Regions from separate parts of the Alkaliphilus crotonatoxidans genome, predicted to be linked through region 4. Evidence: riboswitches for the same ligand, from Rfam matches in the RefSeq annotation. Region 4 holds a riboswitch; each other region holds the start of a gene.
What was found. A riboswitch is a leader RNA that binds a small molecule or an ion and turns the genes downstream of it on or off. The one in region 4 is predicted to bind S-adenosylmethionine.
Positions count from the first base shown of each region.

Region 1 (8,195 bases), on a different contig from region 4:
TTACAGTTTCTAACGGGGATGTGCTTATCCTTGTCATAGGTTTCAAGCAAAAACAAGGTACCATTGACACTACCCATTTTTGATACCACTGAGCCGCGGCAGTTTTTAATCCATAAATCCCTTATTTCCTTAATTTTTTCCTGATTATAGATTTTGGGCCTTAGGTTACCCTTCTCTATTACAATGGCCTTAAGGTTTTTAGAACCCATTACACAGCCCATACCCATTCTTCCAGCAGCATGGCATTTCGACATAATTACGCTGGCATACCGTATGAGCTTTTCTCCCCCTGGCCCAATACAGGCTACCTCGCAATGTTCTCCATGCCTTTCTGTTAAGATATCGGTCACCTTATCGGTCCACATCCCCCACAGATCAGAGGCATCAATTATTTTGACCTCCCCCTGGCTGTCAATATGTAAATAAACAGGCTTATTGGCCTTTCCTGTAAAAACCAAATTGTCTATCCCCACCGAACGCATCCTGACTGTAAAATCACCACCAATGTTAGAGTCGCCATAGCGATCTGTTACGGGGCTCTTTGCCGTAATGGTACAGCGGTTACCTGCCAGCAGACCTGTCCCTACGGCGGGGCCCACTCCAAAAATCAACACATTTTTTTCGGAAAGGGCATCATTTATTATTGCCTCAGAATCATACAGGATCTTGGTATTAATTCCGATTCCACCGATGTATTTTTTTCTAATGTCAGGGGTAATTTCCTGTCGGGTAATTTTTTCATTGGTAAGATCCACATAAACAATATGATTATCCCTTGTTTTTTCCATTATTCTTTTTCTCCATTTTCAAATATTCTCAAGATAAAATTTTATAACTACTTGTAATATTCAGTTAATTTTATTCCCGCATCTACCATTTTTAGTCCCCCCTCATCCCTTAGGCATTTTTTACTATAACCTCCGGGGCCAGAGGACTAAAATTCTTCTTTAACCTCTTGATTTTGTTATAATTAAGAAAAGTCCAATCTAAATTAATTGTCTTGGAAAACTTAACAACAGAATCATCCAGACTCACTTCAATAAAGCTCTCGATGCCCATGGCAGCAATTTTTTCAATGGCCGTTTTCCAATACATTCTACCTGTCATGTTTTTAATTAATTCCCTTTGTAAATCCGGAGACTTTTGTAATATGCTATGATCAAAGCTTGATATAATTGGTATTTCACAATCATATACATCAAGTTCCGATACAAATTTTACAAAGGGCTCAATTCCCTTGGCTGCAAATTGTGAATGAAAGGCATAGGGGGCATTGACCTCCTTGACCTTTAAAGCACCCTTTATTTCTGACAGCCCCATGACCATATTAACTGCTGCTTCCATACCTGATATTACAATACAGTATTCGTTGTTTTCACTGCCTATCTCCACCTGCCCCAGTAGATTATTTTCTCGAATTATTTCCTCTACATCATGGCAGGTTAAGCCAACGATAACAGCCATGGCTTCATCCTCTCTGTTAGCCAGCTTAGGATATTGATAAATTGTTAAAAGCATATGTAAGCCAGCTTCAAAGGAGATTGATTTACCACAGGCCATGGCTGTGATTAATCCCATACTGTAACCTAGTAAAATGGCGGGTTCCATCCCTAGACTTCGATAACGCTGATAAACGATATAGTCACAGGTATATATGGCGATCCAATCAGTGAACATCTTGTCATGGCTGGTTTCAGCAGCATTAAATAAATAATTCCACAAATCCATATTTAATTCGTGTCGAACAACGGAGCAATAATAGTTCAGAATCTCCAGCTGTTCTTTGTCAAATCTAGTAATTAGTTTTTGATATTCTGCCCCAACTCCTTGAAATAGAAAGGCATGACGATCTTGAAGCATCGTTTCCATCTTGTCACCTCACTTTGTCTTAATATAGTATTACTTAGATTATGTCACACGATATCGCCAGATGCAAGTAATAATTTAATTTATTTTAACATTTTTATATTTAAAATATATTACTTAGTACTTATTACCTAGAAGATTTTTGTATCATTTTTGAGCTAAAAAAATAATGATTATCATCATTAATTCATTGTCAATAGTCCTGCTGTTTCAGTATTTTGAATTAACTCCTGTACTTCCCTATATTTAACAACCAATGGATATTTTAACATTATGATCATTTTACCTTTAAAATCATTGTAATTGGTTAATTAGATGTTATAAACATGTTAATATTTATACTGTTACATATTTACGCTTATTTGTTTATCTATAGTATTAAAGCCATCGAAGCACCCCCCTTGGAATTCTTCAATGGCTTAAAACTACGCATATTTATTTACTTAATTTTACACGCTGATCAATAAGCCTTATTTATTTTTAACATTATCTGACCTATTGATCCTGGCAAACATCAATCCAAGTGGCATTGGTCAATTGCTGTATTTCCTCTGGCGTTATTTTTAGGGCTGAATACCGGGACCCAGCTGCAGGATAAACGTACTCAAAATCCTTGATGGATTGGTCAATATACACATCTAAAGGCCTTTCAAGGCCGAAGGGACACAGTCCTCCCACAGGGTGACCCGTAACAGCTTCCACCTCCATATGATTTAACAGCTTTGCCTTAACCTGAAAGTAACGCTTGTATTTTCTATTATCAATCTTACCGTCCCCCCGGGCTACAATTAAAATATTTCGATCCCTTAACCGAAAGGCCAGGGTTTTGGCAATGAAGGCAGGCTCTACGCCGATGGTTTTGGCGGCTAAATCTACCGTGGCGCCGCTTTCAGCCAATTCAAAAACAGGATCAGCTAATCCCCTTTCCACAAAAAAACGTCTTACATTTTCTACACTCAATTCTAATCAGCTCCTCATCTTTCGGTTTTATACATAAAAGCTATTTCTATGTATAAAAAAAACCCCTTTCTTATGAAAGAGGAATATTTTTAGTGGTGGTTTTCCCCTCTCATCTTGCGAAATATTCCGCAGGAATTGGCACCGCTGCTTAAAATTCAAGCCGGTTGCCGGGTTTCATCGGGCCTTTTCCCTCCACCTCTCTGGATAAGAGTACTGCTAATTAAATTATATTATTTTGATTTTAATGGTTATTAAGGCTGTTGTCAAGCATTATTTTCATATTGTACCGTTATCTATGATTCATTTATGATAATATATTATTATACGTCAAATAATTATGTCCCAAATGATCGTTTCTATATTAGATTTAGGTTTATTAAGGTTACCTAAAATCAAGGTCTTACAACAACACTTTTTTAAATTAAAGTTTAAGCTCGCATCAGGCTTCTGGTGCTATGTTAAAACTTTTTTGGGGACATTTTCCAAAACGCTTGACACAATAATATACGTATCTAGAACTCAAAAAGCATTATGGGACTATAAAAATAGTCCCCAAGTCAGTTAGAAACCCTTAAAAAAGCGTAATACTTGATTTTAGCTATAGAAATTCCATATCACCAGTAACGCTATTAAGATACCTAACATCACCATCGATAAAATCGTCTGTCGCCTATTCCCTTTAGACGAATTGTAGGTATTTCGCTTTACCACTAAAAATAGCATCGTAATAAAGGCCAGTACTGTAAAGATAAGGTTGATGAAAAAATGTATTTTTATCTCATCATAGCTTCGGTTGTTATCCATCACCATACGTGCGCTCAGTAACAAACAGTTACCTACGAGGGATATTCCTATAAAATTCAGCAGACCAAAATACATCCGCCCATTTTGAAAAGAAATTCTATTCTTCTCTTTTCTAACAAGGCTACGTATCCATTGAATAAGATGAATCAACAACATCGTGATAAAATATAGCCCACATAGGGCGGCTGCAACAATGTATAGGATTAAAAAGGGCGTTGTTCTCCCTGCAGGAAGGGGCAGATAATCTGAGACCACTGAGGAAATTTGTATTACGCTGCCATTTTCCACCTGAAAATATAATTGAGGGATGGGATCAAACATAGAGCTTCCAGAAGCTTTACGATACACATTGGGTGCCGTTTGGATGTATTCAGCAGTCTCTGTCATTTGACTGACTTGAATTCGATTTTCTCCAATAGCCTCGACCTTTAAAGGGATAAAATAAGGATATAACTTAGCTACACTATGCTCTGGCCGTCGCGCCATCAGATATTTTCCCTCTAAGAGCTTTGCACCTAAACCCGTTCCTTCCATAGGGGTAATTGCTCCCCCCCGCTCTACAAGTGCCTTCGGTAAACCATAGCATAGATCGATTTCTCCCCCTTGATTCGTTAAGACAATTACTGCAAATCTTTCCTCTGGTACAAGATGGAAATTGCTTGAAAAGGCGATAGTATTACCTCCATGGGTTAACCCTCGTTTTTCCCCTGGGTACTCCCAAAAACCATGGGCAATATCTAGCATATTTTCGTTGGGCGTATAGCTTTGGGAAAGCATCTTATCTAAGGTTTCTCGTTTTTGAAATAAGGGGGTCTGCTCCTCAGGGAGAGGCATTAAGGCCATTGCAAAGGCTGCTAAATCTTCAACGGTGCCATTGGCAGCACCGCAGGGGTACAGTGACATATAGCTCCAAGAGGAGAGGCTAAACGCCCCTTCTCCCTATTACTCCTGGAGTGCTTACTGCTGGTATTGGTATTGATATGGATATACCACGGGATGGCTCCATCACCAAGCCCCCGCCATTTACATTGAATCTTCCTGTAAAATTTGGCCTTTTAAAGTTAATATCATAGGTCTTCATGGCCTGCTGATTGGCTTGTCCCCCGGTTTGGTTGATCATCATAAAGGGGGCAATTACTATTGTTTCTAGTGATGCCAGCAGCATTAGCCCTTCTTCTACCTTGGCTAGCTTTTCGTCATCTCCGCCTAATGCTATATCTCTTAATGGGTTAAAGGCTTTTGTTTCTAAATCTCCCTTTGATGCATAGTTTATTTCTTCTATTCCTTCTCTTAGCTTTGATGATGCTGCTGCTACTAATCCCAAGCCTGTTAATCCCGTGGCTATGGTGAGCCCTGTAACTGCTACTGAACCTATGGTTAACGCTGTGGCACTGGCTCCCAATGCTACGCCTATTGCTGGCACCATCATGGCTCCCACGCCTCCTGTTAATGCCACAAACATGCCTACTGCCGCTACCGCGGCCAACCCCAACACCGCTGCCCCTAGTATCTTACCCCAGCCTAGCTTTTTCCTCTTTTTTACTCCTTTATGTAGCACTCATGGTTATACATTTAGTAACTACGTATCCTTGCCCAGCACCTTTAAAGCAAAAGGAGTAATAATAAATGGAGTTCATTACCATTAATTTTTCTATATTTTATTTTACTACAAAAATATTGGAGGAAGCAAAAGAACCGTCCCCTCGCTTCTGTGTTAAAAAACTAAGAAAAACCTTGAAAAAGTTGTATCCACTTCAGCGGAATGTGAGCCCTATCACATTCGCAAAAAAAAATGGTCACATCAGCCGAAACTATGTGACCTGTAAAATATCCTACTACTTTGGGAAACAATCTTCAAAACTTTTTTTCGTTAGCTTGCCAAAATACCTTAGCAATATTTCTTTGATCTTTGAATTTTCTTCATAATACAAACTTTCAATTATGGCAACACCGATTAAATTTTTTGTTTCTTCATCGCCATTTGCAAGCATATCTTCAACAAAAACAAAAATAGTTTTTAGTTTGTCCTCATGATAACAATTAGCTTTATCCAAAATGAATTTCACAAATACAGATTCATAAAATACATATGGAAGATCTTCGTAATCATCAATATTTTCCTCATAAACTTTTCTTAGTTCAGGAAATTTGTTTATTAAATTACTTATAGCTTCTTTGTATTTGTACATAAACACCCTCCTATTGACCTTTTAGTGCATTGGTAATGTCCTCAATTAAAGCATTAACAACTGACTTGTCATAATCATTTAAGTCTCCAGCCCTTAATCTTCTTTGTAATGCGTTTAAATAGTCGTTAAGTTTTTGAGTATGGAATTTTCCATGTGTAGGAAGACCAGTTTTAATTTCATTTCTAACGGCATCCATTGTAGTTCCATTACCAATAGTATTAGGTCCACCTTGACCTTTGTATAAATCATTTACAATATTCTTTAATTTTTCGTTCGAAACATTGGGCTTTTGATTTATATCAATGTTAGGCGTTCCCTCATTTCCCTTATCATCCCCATTACCATTACTCCCACCATTATTCGCACTATAGGCAATCGTCAAATCTGTCATCTGTTGCCCTGTTAAGACTACTCCTGATGCGTTTACTGCTAGTTTTGGTATGGACATGGATATGCCGGAGGATTGGCCCATTACTACGGCTCCGCCATTTACATTGAATCCTCCTGTGAAATTTGGCCTTTTAAAATTAATATCATAGGTCTTCATGGCCTGCTGATTGGCTTGTCCCCCGGTTTGGTTAATCATCATAAAGGGGGCAATTACTATTGTTTCCAGTGATGCCAAAAGCATTAATCCTTCTTCAACCTTAGCTAGCTTTTCATCATCTCCGCCCAGTACATTATCTCTTAATGGGTTAAAGGCTTCGGTTTCTAAATCTCCTTTTTTAGCATATTTTAGATCTTCACGTCCTTCTCTTACCTTTAATGACGATGCAATTCCTAATCCCAGCCCTGTTAGTCTCATTCATCAGATTTGTTTTGATCTTACATGACCTTCCTTTTTTTAAAAAAGAAACCACGAGACAATTAAACTACAGAATTATCTCTAAGGTCTTGTTTATTAATTAAATATCTACAGTGACCATTGTTAGTGGTATGGTTGGCTAATTTTTGTAGCAGTAAGCGTTATATTTGTATGCACTCTAGATTTTGATAGAATCGAATGTATTGCAATATAAAATTTTACGTAAATTTACATAGAAAATCTTCTAATATTTTTTTTGTTGCAATTCCAGCATTTTCAATTCTCTCCTTGATATCGTTTATAATGGACGGATTTGACGCAACGTACTTATGTCCATTTTCATTATCAAATGCTCTTAACGTATCTACACACATATTAAATAATTCTAAGTCATCTACAGTTATCAACTTTAAAATGATATTTAGTTCCTCAGCAATTATTTCGTTATCAAGACAGTAAATAAGTTTTCTTTGCCATTCTAATGGCTTAGTTAAAACTTGTTTTGATAGTTCTTCCCAATCACTAGCAGAAAACTGCGATAACATTTCTTGAGCAACAGAAAAACCATCATCATACCATGAGTCAATCGTTACATCTTCTAATAAAAATTTGTCTAGTTGTTATACACTAAAAATCACCTCATCGTAGATATAGTAATTAAAAGCCTGATGGTTTAGGTGCATTAACTCTGTCTGTTGGATACACAGATATTATGACCTTAAATTTTTAACTTTACAATTTTAAATACTCTTCATATAAAGCTAACAACTCAATTCCTAGATTATTTGAGTAATCCCAAGAATCAATAATCATTCTTTGATAACTAGGCATAAATTTACTGCTTGATAAATTTTGTATCATACAATTTACTTGCTCTTTTATTATTTCTAGTTGAGTAACGTTGCTAATACTACCAGAACCACTTCTATGTGCGTTTATCTCATTATCTATTTCTAATAATACTTTATCCGTTTTTTGTAAAAACAGACTTGGTTTTATGGGATTAGATCGTTTAGATTGTTTATATACCATTGTGTTTCACCTCCTATGTATTGAGAACCAAATTGAAACTGCGGTGCTGCATTTCCTTTTAACATTACTGTACCTGGATTCACTTGAAATTGCTGTATACCAGTCATCTTATTCCATTCTGGTGGTAGTGCTAAATTCTGACGGTTCGTTAATGGATTAAATGTCTCAAATAAATATCTACCTTTTGCATTAGCATTTACCCCATCATAAAACCTTAATCCGTATGTACTATCGCCAGCTACATCCATTTTAATTGTCCTTACATCAAATGACTCTAATATTTGTTTTCTATACTGTCTAGGCACACCTTGTGATTTTAAATATTCCGATGCCTGCTTAACACCTGAGTATGTATCTTGAGTATTAGCCGTTCCCCCATTTCCCCTCATCTGATTTCCAGAAAATTGAGAGCTCTTATTTTCCTTCATTGCCTTCTCGTTGGCGCTGGAAGCTGTTTTTCTCGCTTGTTGATAGGGTTGGGCAAAGCTAATTTGCAGCATGGCTAAAAACATCATACCCTGTTGAAATGTTGCGTAGTT
Region 1 covers NZ_BAAHXS010000006.1:300,462-308,656, reverse strand. The annotation lists gene ACYQ1I_RS13510 (aldehyde ferredoxin oxidoreductase family protein) at 1-788, opposite strand, end outside; gene ACYQ1I_RS13505 (ACP S-malonyltransferase) at 898-1,869, opposite strand; gene ACYQ1I_RS13500 (YbaK/EbsC family protein) at 2,362-2,826, opposite strand; SAM riboswitch class I at 2,933-3,037, opposite strand; gene ACYQ1I_RS13495 (serine hydrolase domain-containing protein) at 3,421-4,533, opposite strand; gene ACYQ1I_RS13490 (hypothetical protein) at 4,553-5,188, opposite strand; gene ACYQ1I_RS13485 (DUF7674 family protein) at 5,466-5,819, opposite strand; gene ACYQ1I_RS13480 (hypothetical protein) at 5,830-6,624, opposite strand; gene ACYQ1I_RS13475 (hypothetical protein) at 6,843-7,169, opposite strand; gene ACYQ1I_RS13470 (hypothetical protein) at 7,357-7,656, opposite strand; gene ACYQ1I_RS13465 (hypothetical protein) at 7,620-8,195, opposite strand, start outside.
Region 1: linked by a shared signal. The riboswitch ahead of ACYQ1I_RS13500 (YbaK/EbsC family protein) and the one ahead of ACYQ1I_RS05150 (trans-sulfuration enzyme family protein) in region 4 are both predicted to bind S-adenosylmethionine.

Region 2 (8,195 bases), 160 kb from region 4:
GACAAACTGGTGGGCTGCTCCCTTACAGGGTGGCAGGATATGGTCAATGCCCTGGGACTTTCTGGGGAGGAGCAGGCTGTACTGCTAGAAAAGCTCAGAAAAACTGCTCATCAGGAGGCAGAACGTTATGCCAATGAAATTGGGGAAAATAAACCATTGTTGATTACCACCGTAAAGCCTGAGGGAACATTGAGCCAGCTGCCCACAGTTTCCAGCGGAGTTCATTATTCCCATTCCCCCTACTATATTCGACGAATTAGAATCAGCTCCCATGACCCCCTGGTTAAGGTATGTGAGGAGCTAGGTTATCCGGTTTACCCTGAAGTGGGACAGGATTGGGAAACCTGCGCCACCAAGGTGGTAGAATTTCCGGTTAAGGCGCCGGAGGGGAAAACCAAATACGATGTTTCTGCCATCGAGCAATTAGAAAACTACAAACTTTTTATGAAGCATTATGTGGACCATAATTGCTCCATAACCGTTCATGTCAGAAACCATGAATGGGAGGCTGTAGAAGAGTGGGTGTGGAATAACTGGGATGATGTAGTGGCCCTGTCCTTCCTTTCCTTGGAGGATAATTTTTATAAGCTGCTGCCCTACGAGGCCATAGATAAGGAAACCTATGACAAAAGAATTAAAGAAATGAAGCCCTTTATTCCTTCCTTGATTACCAAGTACGAGAGGAAGGAAGTAGAGGTTGAAATTTTAGATAACGATAACTGTGAAAATGGTGTTTGTCCCATTCGGTAATTGTAAAACCGAGCTTGACTCTTTTAAGAGAAAAGCTCGGTTTTAATTTGCCAATTTCATATAGCTTCGTTGTCGTCAGCCCCACATTGCCCAATGTGGCTTCCTACTCTGCTTTACCCTTGGGAAAATTTGCTACAGGCCTTATCTCGCCATTCTAGTCAAAAAGGATTAATGCCATAAATTCTAAATCTACTGTTCCTGTATTTTCAATGGAATGAGCTTCACCATTTTTTGTATAAACTAAATCCCCTGTAGCCACGGGCTTCAATATACCGTTATCATCCACCACACCTTTACCGGCTAAAATATAATAGGCCTCAAAATCTCCTTGATGTTGATGATTCCCTACCGAACAGCCTGGCTTGAGGGTCATTCTTGCGTACAGGCGTCCCTTATTGGCAAATTCCTCACCTTGAAGCAGGTGGGTGATTTGTACCGAACCCTTTCCGTTCATCATTGCTTCCCTTACTTCATTTTTTAATTCATGGGGTTTTTTAATCATCGAATGTTCCTCCAATTATTTTAATATTTCCTTCATATTAAACAACAACATTATACCAAAAAATTTAGACAATGATAATGGCATGTCCGATTGTTTAATATCAATAACAACCCCTATTAAACCTTTGGTTTAAAATTCAAAAAAAAGAGGCTTGATAAAAGCCCCTTAGCCCTTATTCCCCAAGTAAAATTAGTCATCTGTAGGCCCATTGATCCTTTCACAGTTATTTAGGCGATGACACCACAGGCCAGCCTTTTGCCGGAGGCACCTGAAGGCTGAGTACGATAGTCATCAGGATTTTGATGAATAATGAGGGCTTTGCCAATTACATCCTGAGGTTTAAAACGATCAGTAAAGAAGCACATCCGAGCATAACCATGGTTTGAAAACAGTACGGGGAAATCCCCTGCATGGTTACCGTGGGGTTGATTATCAGGATTCCAGTGTTCCCCTGCAGCCATAAAGGGTTCATTTGGGTCACCTACCTCACAGGTACCATATTCATGTATATGATAACCAAAGGGGCCAATAGGCGGCTGGTCACCAACAGCGGGCTGAAAGGGAGGGAGTCCTTCTACATAGGTACAAACCTCTGTTCCACCCGCCACATCGTAAAAGTAAACAACGCCTCTTATGCCTGGGGCCAGAGGCCCCCCTTTAATATGGGCAGAGGGAATATATAAGCTGGGGTAGGGCTGGTAACCAGATGGGTAATACATTTGATTCATTTTAAAAGCCTCCTTTACACTAAAGATACATATACTATCTTTCTAGTATATTCCAATGGGGTGTGTTAAGATGATTAAAAGAGAGAGATTTTCGCAACCAAGGAGGTCTTTTTATGGGTGATGAACGATTACAGGACAAAATTGTTGAACTGGAGAGTATAATTGAAAACCTAAGCTATGGTATTTACATTACCGATGGGGAAGGGAATACCCTGCGGGTAAATCCTGCCTACGAGGCCATGTCAGGGTTAAAGCAGCAGGAGTTAGTCGGAAAAAATATGGTCACCCTGGTAAAGGAGGGATATTTTTCTGAATCCGCCAGCTTAATTGTCATTAAAAGCAAGGCACCAGCGACTGTGCTTTATCGGGTAAAGACCGGTAAGCATCTATTGGCCAGAGGAATCCCTGTTTTTTCACCCTCAGGAAAAATTATCAGGATTGTCAACAGTGTTTGGGATATCACAGAGCTTTTGAATCTTCAGGCCCAGCTTGAACGAAATAAATCTATGGTCTCTTCGCACTACCACGATGTGAATATTATGCCCGATGACGATTTTGTATGCCAAAGTAAGTCAATGCAGCAGGTTATTGAAATTGCCCTGAGGGTAGCTGCTGTAAACTCAACCGTTCTAATTTTAGGAGAATCTGGAGTCGGAAAAGAGATCATTGCTCGATTTATACATAATGCCAGCAACAGGGCAGGAGAGCCCTTTATCAGGGTAAATTGTGCTGCTATTCCAGAAAACCTGATAGAATCTGAATTGTTTGGATACGAAAAGGGCTCCTTTACAGGAGCATTACGGGAAGGAAAGGCAGGTTTGTTTGAGACCGCAGCAGGCGGCAGTATTTTTCTCGATGAAATTGGTGAAATGCAGCTTCATGTACAGGCCAAGCTGTTAAGAGTGTTGCAGGATATGGAAGTGACCAGAGTGGGGGGGGTTAAGCCTATTAAAATCAATGCCCGGATTATTGCGGCAACCAATCAAAATTTGAAGGAAATGGTTAAGGAAGGAAGATTCAGACAAGACCTTTACTACCGGCTAAATGTGCTGCCCATAATGATTCCTCCCCTAGCGGAACGAGTAGAGGATATCGAACCATTGGTCATTTTCTTTTTAAGCCGTTTTAATAAAAAGTATCATACAGAAAAAACTATAACAGATGATGCCATGCAATTATTAAAATGCCATGCTTGGCCTGGAAATGTCAGGGAGTTGGAAAACTTTGTTGAAAGAATGGTTGCCATTAAGGCAGAAACGGTAATGACGAGGAAAGACATTGAGGAATTATTGATGAGTCACCAAAGAGATGAAGAAAGACAAAACCGAAGATTTACGCTGAAGGAGAATCTTGAAAGAATTGAAAAAGAGATGATTTTTGAAGCGATTAGTAAATATCGTACCACGAGAAGGGCAGCCGAGATCCTGGGAATAGACCAATCTACCTTGGTGAGAAAAATGGCTAAATACAAGAAAAAGTGATGTCATGGTGCATCAGATTGATGTAAATTCGCATCGACGAACGACCCCTGTTGAAGCCATAAAGTATCAATTTGATGCAGTATTGCATTTTAACTTCTATTAAAGGGCTTTTTTAGCCGATATAGATGATTGCCTAAGGATTAAGCTATGTTTCAATATTATGAAGACAGAAGCCGGAGGAAAGGATATGGTTCATTAAATAGAGTAATGATGGCACCATATTTGCAATAATATATAGCAGTGTGATTTACATGAATGTAAATGGTTTAACAAATATTGAAGGGAGGAGCAGAAGTTGAGCAAAGTTATCAGTAAAGAAGAGGCCGTTAATAAAATTAAGGATGGAATGGTTTTAATGATTGGGGGCTTCCTGGCAAATGGAACACCAGAAGAAATGATTGATGAAATTTTGGCGACGGGAAAAAAGGATTTTACCATTATTGTAAACGACACCGCCTTTGCAGACAAGGGGGTTGGAAAGCTGGTGGCCCATCATAGAGTCAAAAAAGTCATTGCATCCCACATTGGAACCAATCCTGAGACCGGAAAGCAAATGCATGAGGGGAAACTGGATGTTACGCTGGTTCCCCAGGGAACCCTGGCGGAGCAAATTAGGGCAGGGGGAGCAGGGCTGGGAGGAATTTTAACCCCTACAGGAATTGGAACGGATGTTGAAACGGGTAAAGAGAAGATCACAGTGGAAGGAAAAACCTATTTGCTAGAGCTTCCCCTTCGGGCTGATATAGCCCTCATTAAAGGCAGTAGAGTAGATAGGGCTGGTAATATTTACTATAATCAATCTACAAGAAATTTCAACCCCATAATGGCTACTGCAGCAGATTTAGTCATTGTTGAGGCAGAGGAAATCGTAGAGGTGGAAGAAATTAACCCCAATGACGTCATGACTCCTGGAATATTTGTAGATATGGTAGTAAAAGGGAGGGATTAATGATGGATAGCCGAGAGTTAATAGCAAAAAGAGTGGCAAAAGAATTAAAGAACGGTGACGTGGTGAATTTAGGAATTGGTGTGCCCACCATGGTGGCGAATTACATTCCTGCTGAAATTGATATTATCCTTCAGTCAGAAAATGGTTTTGTGGGAATGGGGCCCAGTGCTGCACCAGGCATGGAAGACCCTGATTTGGTTAATGCAGGTGGGACCCATGTCACAGTTAAAAAGGGAGCCGCCTTTTTTGATAGTGCCATGTCCTTTACCATTATTCGGGGAGGCCATGTGGATGTTACTGTCCTGGGGGCCCTGCAGGTGGATGAAAAGGGAAATTTGGCCAATTGGATGATTCCTGGAAAAATGGTGCCAGGCATGGGTGGTGCCATGGACCTGGTGGTGGGAGCCAAGCGGGTCATTGTAGCCATGGAGCATACGGCTAAGGGAAAGCCCAAAATACTAAAACAATGTACCCTTCCCCTCACAGCCCAAGGACAGGTAGATTTAATCGTAACAGAAATGGGGGTAATGGAGGTTACTGAGCAGGGGCTGCTGCTGAAGGAAATTGCACCGGGGCTAACGGTGGAGGCAGTGATGGCAGCTACAGAAGCAGAGTTAATCGTTTCAGATGCTCTGACCCAGATGAAAGTATAGTGGATGAGTAAAAATACCAATCAATGGGCTAATCTTGTTGTTACATATTATGGATCCTTACTTTAATGATATATCAGACCCGATGATTGGCCTCGGTATCAATATAAGATTCTTGACATACAGTTAAATTTAAAATATAATAACTCTAATTTCATAACATTCTATTGAGAGCGGTGGAGGGACTGGCCCTATGAAACCCGGCAACCTGCTTCGGCGAGGTGCTAAATCCTGCAGCATGCCCCAGGGCATGGCTGAAAGATAGATGAGTCATTATGTTTTTGAAGCCTCTTCTGTCGCAGAAGGGGCTTTTTTAATAGATTAATTAGATTAGGAGGAATTAAGTTGCCCATCAAGATACCCGATGACTTACCGGCAGTAGAAGTCCTGTCAAAGGAAAATATTTTTGTCATGACCCAAAAGCGTGCCCTCACCCAGGATATACGACCCCTTAAGATTGTTATCTTAAATTTAATGCCAACCAAAATTGAAACAGAAATTCAATTACTTCGCCTATTAAGCAATTCTCCCCTTCAGGTGGACATTACCCTGCTCAATCCCGGCAGTCATCGTTGCAAAAATACATCAGAGGAGCATCTGTTTAAATTCTATAACACCTTTGAGGATATTCAAAGGGAGAAGTTTGATGGAATGATTATTACAGGCGCCCCAGTAGAGCAGCTTGCCTTTGAAGAGGTAAACTACTGGAAGGAACTGTGTGAAATTATGGACTGGAGCTTGTCTCATGTTTTTTCAACCCTCCATATATGCTGGGGAGCCCAGGCAGCTCTGTACCATCATTACGGTATTCCTAAATATCCATTGAAAAAGAAGATGTTCGGTGTTTTTTCCCATCGGGTTCACGAGAAGGACAATAAGCTCTTTCAAGGCTTTGATGATCTGTTTGATGCTCCCCATTCACGTTATACCGAAACAAGGGAGGAAGATATACGGAAGATTAAGGAGCTTAAGCTATTGTCTGATTCCGAGGAAGCCGGTGTCTATATTGTTTCTGCCCATAAGGGCAGGCAAATTTTTATTACAGGCCATTCTGAATATAGTGCCTTAACGTTAAAAAATGAGTATGAGCGTGACCTTCAAAGGGGCATGGCGATTGAAATACCCCGTAACTATTTTCCGAAGGATGATCCTGGTCAAGTGCCCCTGGTCAGTTGGCGCAGCCATGCCAATCTGCTTTTTAGTAATTGGTTGAATTATTATGTGTATCAAGAGACACCCTATAATATTATCGAGATAAAATAATGGTTGCCATTTATAGGCTTATTTGCTATAATTTACGAAAGTAAAATGGCCATAAAAAAAGCATGGCGAATACGAAAAACGATCATGACGGGAAGTAGTAGATGATTTATTGATTAAAGAGAGCTGTCGGTTGGTGTAAGGCAGTATCAAAAATCCTTGAACTGGTCCCTGAATCACAAGGGTGAAGGAATAGTAGCCTTTGTCGGCATAGACCGTTATCTATTGAAGTGAATCTCCTCATATATTTTTATGATGGCGATTAATTAGAGTGGTACCGCGACCCTTCGTCTCTAAACAGAGATGGAGGGTTTTTTAATTGTGAACTTTAATAATAAGGAGGGCTGACTTTGAAACAATATGAACCTAAAGAAATAGAAAAAAGATGGCAGCATTTTTGGGAGCAGCATCAAACCTTTGTGGTAAAGGAGGATATCGATAAGCCCAAATATTATGCCCTGGTGGAATTTCCCTACCCATCGGGAGAGGGGCTCCATGTAGGGCATCCAAGGTCCTACACAGCCCTTGATATTGTTGCAAGAAAAAGACGCTTAGAGGGGTACAATGTACTCTATGGCATGGGCTGGGATGCCTTTGGCTTACCAACGGAAAATTATGCCATTAGACACCAGATTCACCCGAAACGGGTTACTGAAAATAACATAGCAAGATTTAAGAAACAGCTTAAGGACCTTGGCTTCTCCTTTGATTGGACTCGAGAAATTAATACAACTGACCCAGCGTATTATCGATGGACCCAATGGATATTTATCAAGCTATTTGAAGCAGGCTTAGCCTATAAGGCAGAAATGCCAATTAATTGGTGCACCAGCTGTAAGGTGGGGCTGGCCAATGAAGAGGTGGTAGAGGGCTTATGTGAGCGTTGTGGTGGAGCCGTTTGTTGCGTCTTGGCCCGTTCTATACCAAATCACTTTTTAAGCTGATTTGCTGTTGATACCGTAATACTGCTTCAAGATTTTTTATGCGGCCTTTTAGTTCACTCAGAGGGGGTGTTCTGGGGCCAAAACCAGATAGGCGACTCAGAATAGTATACATAAATCCAGCATCTTCATGATGCTGGATTATACTATTTAAGCATATTGATTCCCTGAAGAATTTTGGGTACCACCTGTTTTTTTCTTGAAACAATTCCCTTTAAAAAGACACCCTGGCGGGGCTCCACATGGAAGGACTGGGAAATGATGGCGGGGTTATTGGTTTCATAAAGAAGGTAGGACCCTTCCTTTAATATATCAGTAATTAACAACAACGTTAGGCCATGATTCAGGTTTCGATGTATTCTGTGAAGGTAATTGGTGAAATCATCCTGACGGTTGAATATGTCATCAATATCCAGCGTAAATACTTGACTGATGCCAACCCGATAACCCTCTAAAACAAATTCCTTGAAATCCTTATGGAAAATTTCTTCTATTTCCTGGCCCTCTAAAGAGGTTCCAGCTTTAAACATGTCCATTGAAAAGGCCTCTAAATCTAAATCCAAAATGTCATTTAATTCCTTTACAGCGTTTTTATCCTGGAAAGTGGTGGTGGGAGACTTAAAATTAAGTGTGTCTGATAAAATCCCCGCCATTAATAGGCCTGCTGTGGTGTAATCAATTTTAATCCGATGCTCCTGATAAAGCTGGTGGATAATGGTACAGGTACTACCCACAGGGTTATTTCTAAAGTAAATTGGAATAGAGGTTGAAATATCCCCAAGCTTATGGTGATCAACGATTTCCAGGATTTCCGCTTCCCTTAAGCCTTCTACACTTTGGGCATACTCATTATGGTCTACAAGAATAACCTGCTTCTTACCGCTGTTCATAATATGCTTTCGGTTAATAAAGCCGATGAAGGTATTATCATCAT
Region 2 covers NZ_BAAHXS010000004.1:383,593-391,787, reverse strand. The annotation lists gene nrdJ (ribonucleoside-triphosphate reductase, adenosylcobalamin-dependent) at 1-750, shown strand, start outside; gene ACYQ1I_RS04470 (cupin domain-containing protein) at 905-1,252, opposite strand; gene ACYQ1I_RS04465 (superoxide dismutase family protein) at 1,480-1,980, opposite strand; gene ACYQ1I_RS04460 (sigma-54 interaction domain-containing protein) at 2,094-3,461, shown strand; gene ACYQ1I_RS04455 (CoA transferase subunit A) at 3,757-4,410, shown strand; gene ACYQ1I_RS04450 (3-oxoacid CoA-transferase subunit B) at 4,410-5,063, shown strand; SAM riboswitch class I at 5,222-5,328, shown strand; gene metA (homoserine O-acetyltransferase MetA) at 5,406-6,323, shown strand; T-box leader at 6,399-6,618, shown strand; gene ACYQ1I_RS04440 (class I tRNA ligase family protein) at 6,671-7,264, shown strand; gene ACYQ1I_RS04435 (putative manganese-dependent inorganic diphosphatase) at 7,408-8,195, opposite strand, start outside.
Region 2: linked by a shared signal. The riboswitch ahead of metA (homoserine O-acetyltransferase MetA) and the one ahead of ACYQ1I_RS05150 (trans-sulfuration enzyme family protein) in region 4 are both predicted to bind S-adenosylmethionine.

Region 3 (8,195 bases), on a different contig from region 4:
ATATGATTTACGTGTTACTGATACGATCAGGCATGAGTAAAAGTATAGGTTAGGAGGGTATTGGCCCCGTCTCTGTGCTTTTGTTCATGCCTTTTTTTACGTAGAATCATATTAAAAAGGAGATGATATTATTGCTTAGAAAGTTATTTGGACTTGGGAAGAAAAAAGACGACATAGAAGTAATCCATAATGCAAACGATAAAGTAGCAGGACAAATTTTAGAAGCTCTGGGGGGAAAAGAAAACATTTTGGGCCTGGATGCCTGTGTAACCAGACTGAGGGTTCAGCTTAAGGATATAGTCCAGGCTAACCAGGAGCAAATCAAAGAACTGGGGGCCACAGAGATATTTTCCAATGGAAGTAATATACAGGCCGTATTTGGTGTTCAATCTGTGAAGCTCAAGCAGGAGATCGAAAAGCTAATAGAAGGCAAGGAGGGTACCGGGAAGAAAGGGTTTGTAATCCCCTTAGAAGGAAAATTACTTGAGCTCAATCAAGTACCCGATGAAGTCTTCGCCAGCAAAATGATGGGAGATGGCTTTGCCATTGAACCAAGCCATGGAGAAGTGGTTTCTCCGGTGACTGGTACCATAACCACCATATTTCCTACTAAGCATGCCATTGGTATTACCGCTGGGGATGGCCTAGATATTTTAGTTCATATAGGAATTGATACTGTTAACCTTAAGGGAAAGGGTTTTGAGCTTCTGGTTAACGAAGGAGACTCAGTACAGGCCGGACAGCCGATTCTTCAAGTGGATTTAGAAGAAATTAAAACCAATGCAAAGTCAATTATTTCACCAATCATCTTTACAAATCTTTCTCAAGACCAGCACGTTACCTTTAAAGCAGGTACACAGGCGAAGCGGGGCGAGGAAAACGTAGTGATGATTCAATAGCTGGCCTCATTGCCAAGCTGATAAATTAGTATATTTCGTTAAGGAGGAAAATAAAATGGAAAAAAACGTTAGTGTACAAAATGACTCAGGTATTCATGCAAGACCGGCGGCAATGCTGGTAAAGGTGGCGGCTCAGTTTAAATCAGATATTAATATAGAATATCAAGGTAAGGTAATTAATGCAAAATCAATTATGAATATTTTAAGTGCAGGGCTGCAAAAAGGTAATGAAATTAAAATTGTTGCCAATGGGCCAGATGAAGAAGCTGCACTGGCAGCCATTGTTGATCTGTTTAATACAAAATTTGGCGAGTAGGCTGGAGGTGTTAAAATGTTAAAGGCAACAGGTGCTTCTCCGGGATTTGCCCTGGGGAAGGTATTGGTCGTTAGAAATGAGCCCGTTATCCTTGAAAAGGAACCCATTGAAGATATTTCTCAGGAAAAAGAAAAGTTTCTGGGTGCCATTGAGGCTTCTAAAAAGGAAATTGAGCAGATTAGAGAAAAGGCATTAAAAGAGCTGGGGGAGCAAAAAGCAGCTATTTTCGATGCCCATAAAATGATATTGGATGACCCCGAATTAATTCAAGGGACAATAAACAAAATTGAAAGTGAAAGGCTTAATGGAGCCTATGCCCTTAGTAAAACAGCCGAAGAATTTATTGCTATTTTTGAAGCGATGGATAACGATTATATGAGGGAAAGAGTCGCAGATATAAAAGACGTAACTGATCGTGTAATTCGTACAATTACAGGGCAAAAGAAAACTGATTTAGCTTCCTTAGAGGAGGATGTTATTCTTGTTGCTCATGATTTAACACCCTCTGAAACCGCTACAATGGATAAGGAACGGGTGATGGGCTTTTTAACCAATATAGGGGGCAGAACCTCCCACACGGCCATAATGGCAAGATCCTTGGAGATTCCTGCAGTGGTAGGTTTAAAAGATATAACTGAAGCCTTAAAGACAGGAGATTTTGCTATATTAGACGGTGAAGGAGGAACTGTAATCGTTAATCCTTCCAAGGAGGAAATCAAAAAGTACGAAGGGCTAAAAGAGGCCTATGTTACTGAACGAAAAGCCTTGGATGCCATTAAGGGTCAGGAAAGCATCACGAAGGATGGCAGACGGGTAGAATTGGCAGGGAATATTGGTACTACCCAGGATATAACAGGCCTGATTAAAAATGATGCCGAAGGAGTAGGACTCTTTAGAACAGAGTTTATTTATATGAATCGAGAGACCCTGCCCAGTGAGGAAGAGCAATTTGAAGCCTATAAACAAGTATTGGAAGCGATGAACCCGAAGCCCATTGTCATTCGTACCCTGGATATTGGCGGAGATAAAAATCTCTCATACTTGAAAATTGGGGAAGAAATGAACCCATTCCTTGGATATCGTGCCATTCGGCTATGCCTGAAGGAACAAAAAATATTCAAAGATCAGTTGAGGGCCTTACTGAGGGCCAGTGTATACGGTAAATTGAAGATTATGTTCCCAATGATATCCAATTTGAAAGAGCTTCTTGAGGCTAAAGAAGTGCTAAATGAAGTGAAAGCTGATTTAGACAGGGAAGGCATTGCCTATCAACATGATATAGAAGTGGGAATGATGATTGAAGTTCCATCGGCGGCCGTGATGAGTGATGTGCTGGCAAAACATGTAGATTTCTTTAGTATTGGTACAAATGACCTTATCCAATATACCTGTGCGGTAGATCGAATGAATGAAAAAATACATCACCTGTATCAGCCCTTTAACCCGGCCGTGTTAAGATTGATTAAAACAGTCATTGATAATGGTCACCGGGAAGGAATTTGGGTTGGTATGTGCGGTGAATCTGCCGGCGACCAAAGAATGATACCAATCCTGTTAGGAATGGGATTAGATGAATTCAGCATGAGCCCCTTATCCATTCTTCCGGCCAGAAAGCTGATCAGAAGCCTGAGCCTTGAGGAGGCCCAAAAACTTGCTGAAGAGGTACTGAAGCTGTCTACTGCTGAAGAGATAGAGAATTACCTCGAAACTAAAAGCTTATAATTTATATAGAAAAAGGAGCCCTGGGCTTCTTTTTTATATATGAAAAGCTGTATAGAAGCCCTGTTCACAGGAAAGGAATGGATAAGCCACAGCAAAAATGTTAAAATGAATATAACAGGTCAAAAGGAGTGAGATAATGGAATTTAAACAGTTTGGAACAAAATACGTCATTCGTTTAGACAAAGGGGAAGAAATTGTATCGACCCTTAAGGAGTTTTGTCAACAGCAAAAAATTACCCTCGGATGGGTAAAGGGGATTGGCGCCGTTGATCAAGCCACCATCGGGCTCTTTGAGGTGGATAAAAAAGAGTACCATTCAACTGAGCTTAAAGGCGATTATGAAATCACCAGTCTTTTAGGGAATATCTCGACCATGAATGATGAAGTATATCTTCATCTTCATATCAATCTTTCCGATAAAGATCATCAAACCTATGGCGGACATCTTAACGCTGCTGTAATCAGTGCTACTGGTGAACTTTTAGTGGAGGCAATCGAAGGAACCGTTAACCGGGCCTTTAGTAATGAAGTTGGTTTAAACCTATATCAATTTTAATCTTTGTTATCCCCTGGATAAAAAATAAATCCGGGGGTTTTTTTATGCCCAATAGGTACCTTTCCCTCCAGGCTTCATAAAATACAAATAGACAGTAGACTCAATAGATCATACAGGTATCGGAAGGAGGAAAGCTAGAAATTGTTTTCATAAAATAGGGTAGGGGATCAAAGAGAAGATAGAACAATTACTTGGAGGGATCAGAATGTTTGCAGGAAAAACCCTTCTCATTACCGGTGGAACAGGCTCCTTTGGTAATGCAGTATTAAATAGATTTCTAAAATCCAGTATCAAAGAAATTAGAATCTTTAGCCGTGACGAAAAGAAGCAAAGCGATATGAGAATTCGATATCAAAGTGATAAAATCAAATTTTACATTGGTGATATTAGAGATTATAATAGCATTTATCAGGCAACAAAGGGTGTAGACTACATCTTTAACGCAGCTGCTTTAAAGCAGGTGCCCTCCTGTGAGTTTAATCCAATGGAGGCGGTAAAAACCAATATCATAGGAACAAACAATGTATTGGAAGCTGCCATAGAAAACGGTGTAAAAAAGGTAATAGGCCTCAGTACAGACAAGGCAGTATATCCAATTAATGCTATGGGGCAATCCAAGGCCCTGATGGAAAAGCTGATCATTGCTAAATCAAGGAATTTAAATAAGGGAACGCTTCTTAGCTGCGTACGGTACGGTAATGTTTTGGCCACCAGGGGCTCTATTGTTCCCCGACTGGTGGAACAAATCAAGCAGGGAGAATGTCTAACCATTACCAATCCCCAGATGACAAGATTCCTCATGTCAATGGATGATGCAATTAATTTGGTCATTCATGCCTTTAAATATGGCCATAACGGAGAAATCTTTGTACTCAGATCCCCTGCCGCCACTGTAGCAGATTTGGCACAAGCAATAAAGGAAATCTTTAAGATTGAGGCCGCCACAAAGATTATAGGAATTCGACATGGAGAAAAGTATCACGAAACCCTGGTAACCCACGAGGAAATGGCCAGGGCAGAAGAATTAAAAAATTATTATATAATAAAGCCCGATGATCGAGATTTGAATTATGGTAATAATGATGACGTACAAGGAACCCTCTCCGACTCCCTGGAGGCAGGCTATAACTCCTTTAATGCTCCCCGCTTATCGGTCAGTCAAATCAAAAAAATACTATTAAAGCTGCCCTATATTAAAGAAGAGCTAAAGGAATATAAGAGAATGTCAGGGGTAAAAGAAAAATAATGATATTAACAACAGCTGAAACGATAGAACGGGGAAGAATTCCCCAGGGGATTCCCCGTCTGTCGACCTCTCTTTTGACAGGGATATTGTCAGAATTATATAAAAACAGTATTTACAATTGTAAAGAACTATGATACACTATAACAATAATTTTTATAGCATTGATCTGGAAGCTTATATTTTGATTAAGGGGGTTTTTATTACAGAATAACTCAATGGTCTAATCAATTGAAGGTAATTTGTTTTGACCGATAAATAAAATAATCTTATCCAGAGCGGTGGAGGGACTGGCCCAATGAAACCCGGCAACAGCCAACCTGTTATGACAGGCTGGAAATGTGCTAATTCCTGCAGCCCATGGCTGAAAGATAAGGAGATTGTGTAAAAGGCATATATAAAAGCATGCTGCCGCTTCTTATCTAAAGAGGTGGTTTTTTTATACAATTAAAAACCATCGATCATAAGACAGGAAATAAAAATACCGTGTTGAAAATGATAGGGAGGTATTGAATTGAAAATAGCCAATATATACAATGAAAAGAAACCAGTTATTTCCTTTGAGGTCTTTCCTCCAAAAAAAAATCACGATATAGGCACAATTTATAAAACCATAGAGGGATTAACGGAATTAGGGCCAGATTTTATCAGTGTAACCTATGGAGCAGGGGGAAATGGAGGAAATCAAACCCTTGAAATAGCATCCTTAATTAAAAATCAATATGGAATAGAGGCATTGGCTCATCTCACCTGTGTCAATTCTGAAAAGGGAACCATTAAAAGAAAGCTGGATCAGCTACAGGAAAAAGGAATAGAAAATCTACTGGCCCTGCGGGGAGATATGCCTATCAGCGGTGAGGGAAGGCCGGTTAAAGACTACCAATATGCAATAGATCTAGTAAAGGATGTAAAGGCATATGGAAATTTTTCAATAGGGGGAGCTGCTTATCCAGAAGGTCACATAGAATGTGATGACATCAATCAGGATATTGACTGCCTCAAAGATAAGGTAGAGGCAGGGGTTGAATTTTTGATTAGCCAGTTATTTTTCGAAAACCAGCTATTTTATCGGTTTTTAGAGCAATTGAGGGGGCAGGGGATTCATTGTAAAATATCCGCCGGAATTATGCCTATTTTAAATAAAAAGCAAATTGAAAAAATGATTTTTCTTTGTGGCGCCTCCTTACCAGCCAGGGTAATTAAGCTGTTGGCACGATATGAGCATCAGCCCGATACCCTTAGAAAAAAAGGAATTGAATATGCGGCTCAGCAGGTTTCAGATTTAATTAAAAATGGTGTAGATGGAATCCATCTCTATACAATGAATAAGCCGGAAATTGCCAGGGAAATTATGGCTCAATTAAATATATAGCAAGCATATAGACTTTGGGAAAGAGGGTTGAAGAAAATTAAGCTAAGAAAATCAGAAGTATTAAGATACCTTGGTTATCGTGATCAGGCCCTTGACCGGGAGCTGACTCAAATGATCGATAGCTGTATGGAAGAAATGGAGCAAGCTACAAAGGCCTTCTATGTATATCAAACATTTCAAATTCAACACCAAAATGATGGGATTAAACTGGTGAATACACGGCTTATTCTTAAGGGCGCAGCCATTGCCTCACACCTCAAGGGCTGTAGCCAATGCGTTATGATGGCGGCTACCCTGGGGGTAGGGGTTGACTTGAAAATAAAAAGATACCAGCATACCGATATGACCCGGGCGGTGATACTGGATGCCTGCGCTTCTGAAGCCATTGAGGTACTCTGTGATCATGCAGAATCCGTCATAAAAAATGGAGCCGCCCCTGGCAGCTATCTGACGGGGCGATTCAGTCCGGGCTATGGCGACCTTTCGGTTGAACTGCAGCCAGAGCTAATAAAGCTGTTGGAGGCTGATAAAAAAATTGGTTTGACAGTGACAGACCATCATTTTCTAGTACCCAGAAAATCAGTTACAGCCTGTATCGGTATTAGTAAAGACCCCACCAAAAAGGTTGCTGGCTGTGAAGGCTGTCTACAATATCAACATTGCAGCTATAGAAAAGGAGGTTCTGCCTGTGCGGAATTTGATAAATGAACAAAATAAAATGATTTTGTTTGATGGGGCCATGGGCACCATGCTTCAAAGGGCAGGTCTTGAAGTCGGTGCCCTGCCGGAGCTGTTAAATCTTGAGAAGCCAGAATTGATCCGAGAAATTCATCAAAGCTATGTAAAGGCAGGGGCTCAAATCATAACCACCAATACCTTTCAAGCCAATGAATTGAAGCTGGGAAAAAGCTCCCATAGCCTTGAGGCAATTATCGAAGCCGGGGTAAGGCTTGCTAGAGAAGCCAAGGCCCCCTATGTGGCACAGGATATTGGCCCCCTGGGTCAAATGCTGGCTCCCCTTGGTGAAATCAGCTTTCAAAGGGCCTATGAGATTTTTAAAAGACAGGTGATGGCTGGCGTTAAGGCCGGGGTGGATTGTATTATAATTGAAACCCTCTCCGATTTATATGAGGCCAAGGCGGCTCTGCTGGCAGTTAAGGAAAATAGTGATTTACCCGTATTCTGTACTATGACCTTCCAGGGGGACGGAAGAACCTTTGTGGGAACCGATGCCATTACAGCTACCCAGGTGCTACAGGGACTGGGGGCAGATGCCCTGGGAATTAATTGCTCCCTTGGGCCTAAAGAAATTCTGCCATTATTACCTGACGTGTTAAAATACGCCAAAGTACCGGTAATCGTACAACCCAATGCAGGGCTGCCCACTTTGGTACAGGGTAAAACCGTTTTTCCGGTGGAGCCAGCAGCCTTTGGAGAATACGGCAGGCAATTGGCTAAGCTGGGCGTAAAAATTTTGGGCGGCTGCTGCGGCACCACACCAGACCATATAAGGGCCCTACAGCAGCAAATAGACAGATTTCAGTTTCAACCCTGCGAGACAAAAATCGTTACCTGTTGCACCTCGGGCACCAAAACAGTCATACTTGACGGGAAAACAACAATAACAGGGGAACGAATTAATCCGACGGGAAAAAAACAACTAAAGGAAGCCCTGCGTCAAAATGACTTGGAGGTGCTTTTAACCGAAGCCATAGAACAAACCCGGGCGGGGGCCCACATATTAGATGTTAATGTTGGATTGCCGGAAATCAATGAGGAAAGGGTATTGAAGGAAGCCGTTACTACTATTCAAACAGTGGTAGATACACCGCTTCAAATTGACAGCGTAAATATCAAGGCCCTTGAAGGGGCCCTCAGGTGCTACAACGGAAAGCCAATTATAAATTCAGTCAATGGAAAGGAATCTAGTATGGAGCAGGTTTTCCCCCTGGCCAAAAAGTATGGGGCAGTTTTAGTGGCCCTTACCCTGGATGAAGGGGGAATTCCGGAAACCGCCGAAGGAAGAGTGGCCATTGCAGAAAAGATCATGAAAGGAGCCATGGCCTATGGAATTCCAAAGGAGGATT
Region 3 covers NZ_BAAHXS010000006.1:576,196-584,390, forward strand. The annotation lists gene ACYQ1I_RS14785 (PTS sugar transporter subunit IIAB) at 132-899, shown strand; gene ACYQ1I_RS14790 (HPr family phosphocarrier protein) at 955-1,215, shown strand; gene ptsP (phosphoenolpyruvate--protein phosphotransferase) at 1,231-2,937, shown strand; gene ACYQ1I_RS14800 (PPC domain-containing DNA-binding protein) at 3,074-3,493, shown strand; gene ACYQ1I_RS14805 (polysaccharide biosynthesis protein) at 3,699-4,739, shown strand; gene ACYQ1I_RS14810 (hypothetical protein) at 4,739-4,873, shown strand; SAM riboswitch class I at 5,003-5,114, shown strand; gene metF (methylenetetrahydrofolate reductase [NAD(P)H]) at 5,251-6,108, shown strand; gene ACYQ1I_RS14820 (methionine synthase) at 6,136-6,816, shown strand; gene ACYQ1I_RS14825 (homocysteine S-methyltransferase family protein) at 6,797-8,195, shown strand, end outside.
Region 3: linked by a shared signal. The riboswitch ahead of metF (methylenetetrahydrofolate reductase [NAD(P)H]) and the one ahead of ACYQ1I_RS05150 (trans-sulfuration enzyme family protein) in region 4 are both predicted to bind S-adenosylmethionine.

Region 4 (8,195 bases):
AATGCTGGCCTCTGGTAGTGTTCAAGAGGTTATGGATTTAGGAAGTATTGCCCATTTATCAGCAATCAAGGGTAGAGTTCCCTTTGTACACTTCTTTGATGGATTTAGAACCTCCCATGAGGTACAAAAAATTGAAGTGCTGGGCTACGATGAGCTGGAAAAGCTTCTTGATTGGGAGGCACTAAAGGCCTTTAGAAATAACGCTTTAAATCCAAATAACCCTGTATTAAGGGGAACAGCTCAAAATCCTGATATCTTCTTCCAGGCAAAGGAAGCATCTAACAAGTTCTATGACGCAATACCCGACATTGTAAATGATTACATGAAAGAGATTTCCAAATTAACCGGTAGACACTACGCACCATTCAACTACTATGGCGCACCCGATGCAGAAAATATTATAGTTGCTATGGGCTCTGTTACCGATGCCATTGAAGAAACCGTTGACTATTTACTGGAAAAGGGTGAAAAGGTGGGGGTTGTTAAAGTACACCTATACAGACCTTTCTCAGAAAAATACTTCTTCGATGTATTACCAAAAACAGTGAAGAGAATTGCAGTTTTAGATAGAACCAAGGAGCCAGGTGCCCTTGCTGAACCATTGCACCTAGACGTTAAATCAATGTTCTACGGAAAGGAAAATGCTCCTTTAATCGTAGGCGGAAGATATGGCTTAGGCTCTAAGGACACCACACCATCACAAATTATTGAGGTATACAACAACCTTAAGGCAGATAAGCCTAAGGATCGTTTCACCATCGGTATTGTTGATGATGTAACCCATACTTCATTGCCTGTAGCTGAAAATATTAACGTGGCCCCTAAAGGAACTATTCGATGTAAGTTCTGGGGATTAGGTTCAGATGGTACTGTCGGAGCCAATAAGAGTGCCATTAAAATCATTGGTGATAACACCGATATGTACGCTCAAGCCTATTTCTCCTATGACTCTAAAAAGTCTGGCGGGGTAACTATTTCCCATTTACGTTTTGGTCATAAGCCAATCAAGTCAACCTATTTAATTGATGAGGCTGACTTTGTTGCTTGCCATAATCAAGCCTATGTAAACCAATACGATCTTCTGAAGGGCCTTAAAAAGGGCGGAACCTTCCTATTGAACTGTATTTGGTCTCCAGAAGAGCTAAGCGACAAGCTGCCTGCTTCAATGAAAAAGTATATTGCTCAAAATAACATTAATTTCTATACAATTAATGCCACCGATATCGCCAGTGAAATCGGATTAGGCGGAAGAATCAACATGATTTGTCAAGCAGCCTTCTTTAAGCTGGCAGACGTAATTCCTGTTGAAGATGCAGTTAAGTACCTGAAAAAGGCCATTGTAGATTCCTATGGCAAGAAGGGTGAAAAGGTAGTTAACATGAACTACGAGGCAGTTGAAAGAGGTGTAAACGCCTTAACTAAGATCGATGTACCAGCAGACTGGGCCGGTGTTGTTGAGGGAGAAGCTGCTGCTGCCAAGGAAGAGCCTGATTTCATTAAAAATATTTTAAGACCAATGAATGCCCAAGCAGGAGATGACCTGCCTGTAAGTGCCTTTATCGGTGCAGAGGACGGAACCTTCCCATTAGGTACATCAGCCTATGAAAAACGTGGTATTGCCGTTCATGTACCTGAATGGATTTCAGAAAATTGTATTCAATGTAATCAATGTTCCTTTGTTTGTCCCCATGCTGCCATTAGACCGGTTCTGTTAGACGAAAAGGAAGTGGCCAATGCACCAGAAGGCTTCAAGACCTTAAAGGCAATGGGTAAGGAATTTGAAGGGCTGCAATATAAAATTCAGGTAAGCCCATTGGATTGTACAGGCTGTGGAAACTGTGCAGATATTTGTCCTGCTAAACAAAAAGCATTGGTAATGGAGCCAATCGAACCACAAATCGTTGCAGAAAAGGAAAACTGGGATTATGCGGTAACCGTTACTGATAAATCTCACCTAACAAATATTGAAAGCGTTAAGGGAAGCCAGTTCTCTCAACCATTGTTCCAATTCTCAGGAGCTTGTGCCGGTTGTGGAGAAACACCCTATGTTAAATTGATTACTCAATTATTTGGAGATCGAATGATGATCGCCAATGCCACAGGATGCTCCTCAATTTACGGCGGTAGTGCGCCATCTGTACCTTATTGCAAGAATGCTGACGGCAGAGGGCCAGCCTGGGCTAACTCCTTATTCGAAGATAATGCCGAATATGGTTATGGTATGTTCCTGGCTGCACAGCAAATGAGAGAAAGACTGGCAGATCTGATGAAGGCTGGTCTGGAAGCAGATTTCTCAGCAGAATTAAAGGATGCCTTTAAATTCTGGTTGGAAAATAAAGACCAAGGAAAAGCATCTAAAGAAGCAACCTTTAAGCTTCTTCCATTGCTGGAAGCTGCCAAGGGTAATGCCATAGTTGATGAAATCCTTGAAAAGCAACAATATTTAATCAAGCAATCTCAATGGATTCTTGGTGGAGACGGTTGGGCCTACGATATCGGCTTTGGCGGTCTGGATCATGTCATAGCCTCAGGAGAAGACATCAATATTCTGGTAATGGATACAGAGGTATACTCCAATACAGGCGGACAATCCTCCAAAGCCACTCCAACGGCTTCAATTGCCAAGTTTGCAGCCTCAGGTAAAAAGACTAAGAAGAAAGACCTTGGTATGATTGCCATGAGCTATGGTTATGTTTATGTAGCGCAGGTTGCCATGGGAGCAGACAAAAACCAATTAATCAAGGCTATGAAAGAGGCAGAAGCCTATAATGGTCCTTCTATCGTTATCGCCTACTCACCTTGTATTGCCCATGGTATTAAGGCTGGTATGGGTAAGACCCAGGAACAGGCTAAAAAGGCTGTAGAATCTGGATACTGGCATCTATACAGATTCAATCCAGAGCTTAAGGAGCAAGGTAAAAATCCATTTATTCTTGATTCAAAAGAGCCTAAGACTTCCTTTAAAGAGTTCCTAATGGGAGAGGTACGATATGCTTCCCTAATGAAGGCCTTCCCAGAGCAAGCCGAAGAGCTGTTTGATAAAGCTCAAAAAGAAGCAGAAGAAAGATATGCCGGCTACAAAAAGCTTGCTCAATAATTGGTGACTGTTTTTAACGATCTAAAAAACGGTAGCTTTCAATAGAATGATAATATTATAGAAAAACAGCATTGCCGAGGCAATGCTGTTTTTCTATTGATTCTGGGAAAATAAAAAAGTACCCACATCATGCGGATACTTTAAAGGTAAATGGTACGATGCCAACTATTCCTTATTTCATTAATGGGCCTATATATAATACATTAAATAATCCTGCTGCTTTAAATAATAATTTTTCATGTCCTCCAGGGTGATTTGATCAACCAGATCATTGATAGATTGATTTATTTTATTCCACAGATTTGTAGTCAGGCAACGCTCAATGGGGTTGTCCTCCAGGGTTTCCTCGGCCACCACCAATTCCCCTTCAAGGACCCTGAGCACATCACCTACTGTAATTTTAGAAGGATGATCGGCTAAAGAGTAGCCCCCCTGTGCCCCCTTAACACTTTTTACGATTCCCTGCTTTTTTAAGCTAGAGAAGAGATGCTCCAGGTAGTTAACCGAAATTCCCTGTCTATCAGCTATCACGTTGAGTGGAACATGGCCCTTTTCCCATTCCAGAGCAAGGTCAACCATTGCCACCAGACCATATTTACCCTTTGTAGATATTTTCAGTTTTCTCCACTCCTTTATTAATATTTATCAACTTTAGTCAATATACTAATGGAATAGGCATCATTTGTCAACGAGTAATGGACAAATAACCCTAAGTTGCTATAAACAAATTCGCTGAAAAAAATCTTCTAACTCTATCATAACAGTAAATTGGTAAAATTGATAAAAAATTATTGACAAAATTCGTAAATGAAATATAATAATATTAATAAATCCGATAAATTTAGTAGGAAAAGTAGGCATTATGAAAAGGGGGAATCGTTTAATGGCAAAGATTGCACAAAACTTAACTGAATTAATTGGTAATACACCTTTGCTGGAGCTGGCTAACTACAATCAACAGGAAAAGATTGAGGCAAAGATCGTTGCCAAGCTCGAGAGCTTTAATCCGGCAGGCAGCGTAAAGGACAGAATTGGCTATGCCATGATTAAGGATGCAGAGGAAAAAGGACTGATTAAACAGGATACCGTTATTATTGAGCCAACCAGTGGTAACACAGGTATTGCATTGGCCTATGTGGCTGCCGCTAAAGGATACCGATTAATTTTAACCATGCCCGATACCATGAGTATTGAGCGAAGAAACCTATTAAAGGCCCTGGGGGCTGAATTGGTATTGACACCTGGGGCAGAAGGAATGAAGGGTGCCATTCAAAAGGCTGAAGAGCTGGCGAAGGAATTAAAGGAGCCTACCTTTGTACCCCAACAGTTTAAAAATTTAGCGAACCCTGAAATCCATCGAAAAACCACCGCCGAAGAAATCTGGAAGGATACCGACGGTAAGGTAGATATTTTTATTGGTGGAGTCGGTACTGGCGGAACCATTACCGGGGTTGGAGAAATCTTAAAATCCAGAAATCCCGAAGTAAAGGTAGTGGCCGTTGAGCCAGTTGATTCACCGGTTTTATCTGGTGGGAATCCCGGGCCCCATAAAATTCAAGGAATTGGTGCAGGATTTGTACCTGATATCTTAAACACATCCATAATCGATGAGATTTTCCAGGTGAAAAATGAAGAAGCCTTTGAGGCCGCTAGAAGGGTGGCAAGGTCAGAGGGTCTGCTGGTGGGTATTTCCTCTGGTGCAGCCCTTTACGCAGCCACAGAAATTGCCAAAAGGCCTGAAAACAAAGGAAAGGTAATTGTTGTCATATTACCTGATACAGGTGAAAGATACCTATCTACAGCCTTATATCAGGAATAAAAAATATTAGCCATATAATAGCTGCCCTTCCGATTCTGGTGGGGCTGCTATATTCTGTATAAAATTTATTGACACCCATGTCAAAATATTCTATAATTTATAAAAATAACATGATATCAATACTCTTATCAAGAGCGGTGGAGGGACTGGCCCGATGAAACCCGGCAACCAGCGTATGAATATACGCCCGGTGCTAATTCCTGTGGCGAAGGCCAAAAGATAAGAGAGGAACCGAAACCTCTTTAATCTTAAAGGGGTTTTTTTTATTTTGAAAAAAGAAAGGAATGGTGAAAAAATGAATTACAGCTTAGATACCAAAATTGTCCATGGTGACGAAAGCTATGATTTACAAACCGGTGCCATCAGCTTTCCCATTTACCAGAGTGCCACCTTCAGACATCGGGGCTTTAACGATTCCACAGGCTTTGATTATTCCCGTGAAAAAAACCCCACTCGCCATCAGGCTGAAAAGGCAGTTGCAGTTCTAGAGGGAGGCCAAGAGGGCTATGGCTTTTCTACAGGAATGGCGGCTGTAGCGGCCTTAATGGAGGTTTTTGAGCCAGGTGATCATTTAATTGTTTCAGACGACCTATATGGAGGCACCTACAGATTGTTTAAGGAATTAGGCGTAAAAAGGGGTTTGAGCTTTACCTACGCTGATACAAGCTGTTTGAAAAAAGTAGAAGGGGCGGTGACAGAGAAAACCCGGGCCATCTTTATAGAAACCCCTACCAACCCTATGATGAAGATTTCGGATATCAACAGCATTGCTGAAATTGCCAGGGCCAATAGACTGCTAATGATTGTAGATAACACCTTTCTAACCCCCTATTGTCAGCAGCCCCTTAGCCTGGGGGCCGACATTGTACTTCACAGCGGTACTAAATTTTTAGGGGGCCATAACGATACCCTGGCCGGCTTTATTGTCATAAAGGAAGGAGGCCCCCTGGCCGATCGGTTAAGGGAGGTACAAAAGACCACCGGTGGGGTGCTGGCCCCCTTCGATAGCTGGCTTCTTTTACGGGGAATCAAGACCCTGGGAATCAGAATGGAAAGGCAGCAGCACAATGCCATGAAAATTGCCCAATGGCTGCTTCACCATAAAAATGTGGAAAGGGTCTATTACCCAGGCCTGGAAAGCCATCCCGGCTATGAAATTTCAAAAAAGCAAGCCACAGGCTTTGGTGCCATGCTTTCCTTCTCGGTTAAATCAGTCGATCATGTAAAGAAAATACTGAATGGAGTGAGGCTCATCGCCTTTGCAGAAAGCCTTGGGGGTGTAGAAAGTCTGATTACCTACCCCTTAACCCAAACCCATGCCGCCATACCAAGGGATATTTTAGAGGCCCAGGGAATTACCGACAAATTGCTGCGGCTGTCGGTGGGGATCGAAGCACCAGAGGATTTAATTCGAGAGCTGGAAAGGGTAATGGGGTGAGAAGATGAAATTTGAAACAAAACTAATCCATAACCAGTATAGTAAAGATGCTGCCACAGGGGCCCTGGGGGTTCCCATTTACCAGGTATCTACCTTTCATCAAGAGGATATTGAACACTTTGGCAGGTTTGAATATTCAAGGGTTGAAAACCCCACCCGTACAGCCCTTGAAGAAACCATCGCTCAATTGGAGGGAGGGGCCTTTGGCTTTGCCTTTGCATCGGGCATGGCGGCCATATCGTCGGTCCTTTCAATTTTCAATCAGGGGGACCACCTACTGGTATGTCAGGATGTTTATGGGGGCACCTATCGGGCCTGTACCACCTTTTTAAAAAACCATGGTATTGAAGTCACCTTTATTGATGCCCAGCGGCTTGAGGAAATAGAAGGCAGTATTCAGCCAAATACCAGGGCCCTTTATTTAGAAACCCCCTCTAACCCATTGCTGAAAATAACTGATCTAAAGGCGGCCTCAAGGCTGGCGAAGGCCCATGGACTATTGGTAATAGTAGACAACACCTTTTTGTCACCCTATCTGCAACAGCCCTTAAAGCTGGGGGCCGATATTGTAGTGCATAGCGCAACAAAATTTATTGGGGGCCACAGCGATGTGGTGGGGGGCTTGGCGACGGTGAAGGATGTAGCCCTGGCCAGAGAAATAAAGCGAATACAGGGGGGCTTTGGTGCCATTCTGGGGCCCCAGGACAGCTGGCTGCTGCTAAGGGGGATCAAAACCCTCAAGGTTCGAATGGACTATCAACAGCAAAGTGCCCAGAAACTGGCCCAATGGCTGGAAAATCACCCTGATGTGGAAAGGGTCTATTACCCTGGGCTTAAGCATCACCAGGACAGAGAAATTCATTTTTCCCAGGCCCATGGGCCTGGGGCGGTATTGTCCTTCAGGCTGAAATCCACTAAAGATGTTAGAAAGTTTCTGCGGAGCCTGAAAATTGCGGCAGTGGCTGTCAGCCTGGGGGGAGTCGAAACCATTGTATCGTATCCAGTTAAGATGTCCCATGGAGCCATGCCCCCTGAAAAAAGACGAAGGCTGGGAATTACCAATGATTTAATTCGGGTTTCCCTGGGCTTAGAGGCAACGGAGGATATTATAGAGGACATTGGGCAGGCCCTTACCGCCAGCTAAATGGGGCAGCCTGGTCATTAGGGAACGAGGTCATTGAACCGCTTATATAATTATGCTATGATTGATATACAGGTAACAAAAGCTTGAGCCTCGAGATGATTTCGAGGCTCATTTCTATCAAAGCAAGGTTTTTATTTAGGACTTTTATCAGATTGATGCCTAAAAAATGGATTGACGTGTATAATATAAAGAAAACAATTATGAAATGAGGGAGCAGAATGCTGGGACTAACCCTTGAGGGGGGCGGTGCCAAGGGGGCCTATCAGATCGGTGCCTGGCGGGCCTTTCGAGAGCTTAATATAGAGTTTCAGGGCATTACGGGAACCTCTGTGGGGGCCTTGAACGGGGCCTTAATGATTCAGGATGACTTTGATTTGGCCTATGACCTCTGGTATGAAATGACCCCAAACCATGTTTTAGATATTGATGACAGAATCTATGAGATCATTGCAGATTACGAGCTTAATTCAAACAACCTCCAGCTTTTATTGGATGAGCTGAAAAGAGCTATAAAGGGCCATGGATTAGATACCAGACCCCTAAAGGAGCTGGTCTACAAGCACGTAAAGGAAGAAAGGCTGCGTCAGTCGAAGCTTGATTTTGGCTTTGTAACCGTTTGTTTAAGCGATAAAAAACCATTGGAAATTTTTAAAGAAGAGGTTCCCATGGGAAAAATGGGTGATTACCTTATTGCATC
Region 4 covers NZ_BAAHXS010000004.1:542,323-550,517, reverse strand. The annotation lists gene nifJ (pyruvate:ferredoxin (flavodoxin) oxidoreductase) at 1-3,097, shown strand, start outside; gene ACYQ1I_RS05160 (RrF2 family transcriptional regulator) at 3,287-3,709, opposite strand; gene cysK (cysteine synthase A) at 3,981-4,916, shown strand; SAM riboswitch class I at 5,039-5,142, shown strand; gene ACYQ1I_RS05150 (trans-sulfuration enzyme family protein) at 5,185-6,354, shown strand; gene ACYQ1I_RS05145 (trans-sulfuration enzyme family protein) at 6,359-7,498, shown strand; gene ACYQ1I_RS05140 (patatin-like phospholipase family protein) at 7,717-8,195, shown strand, end outside.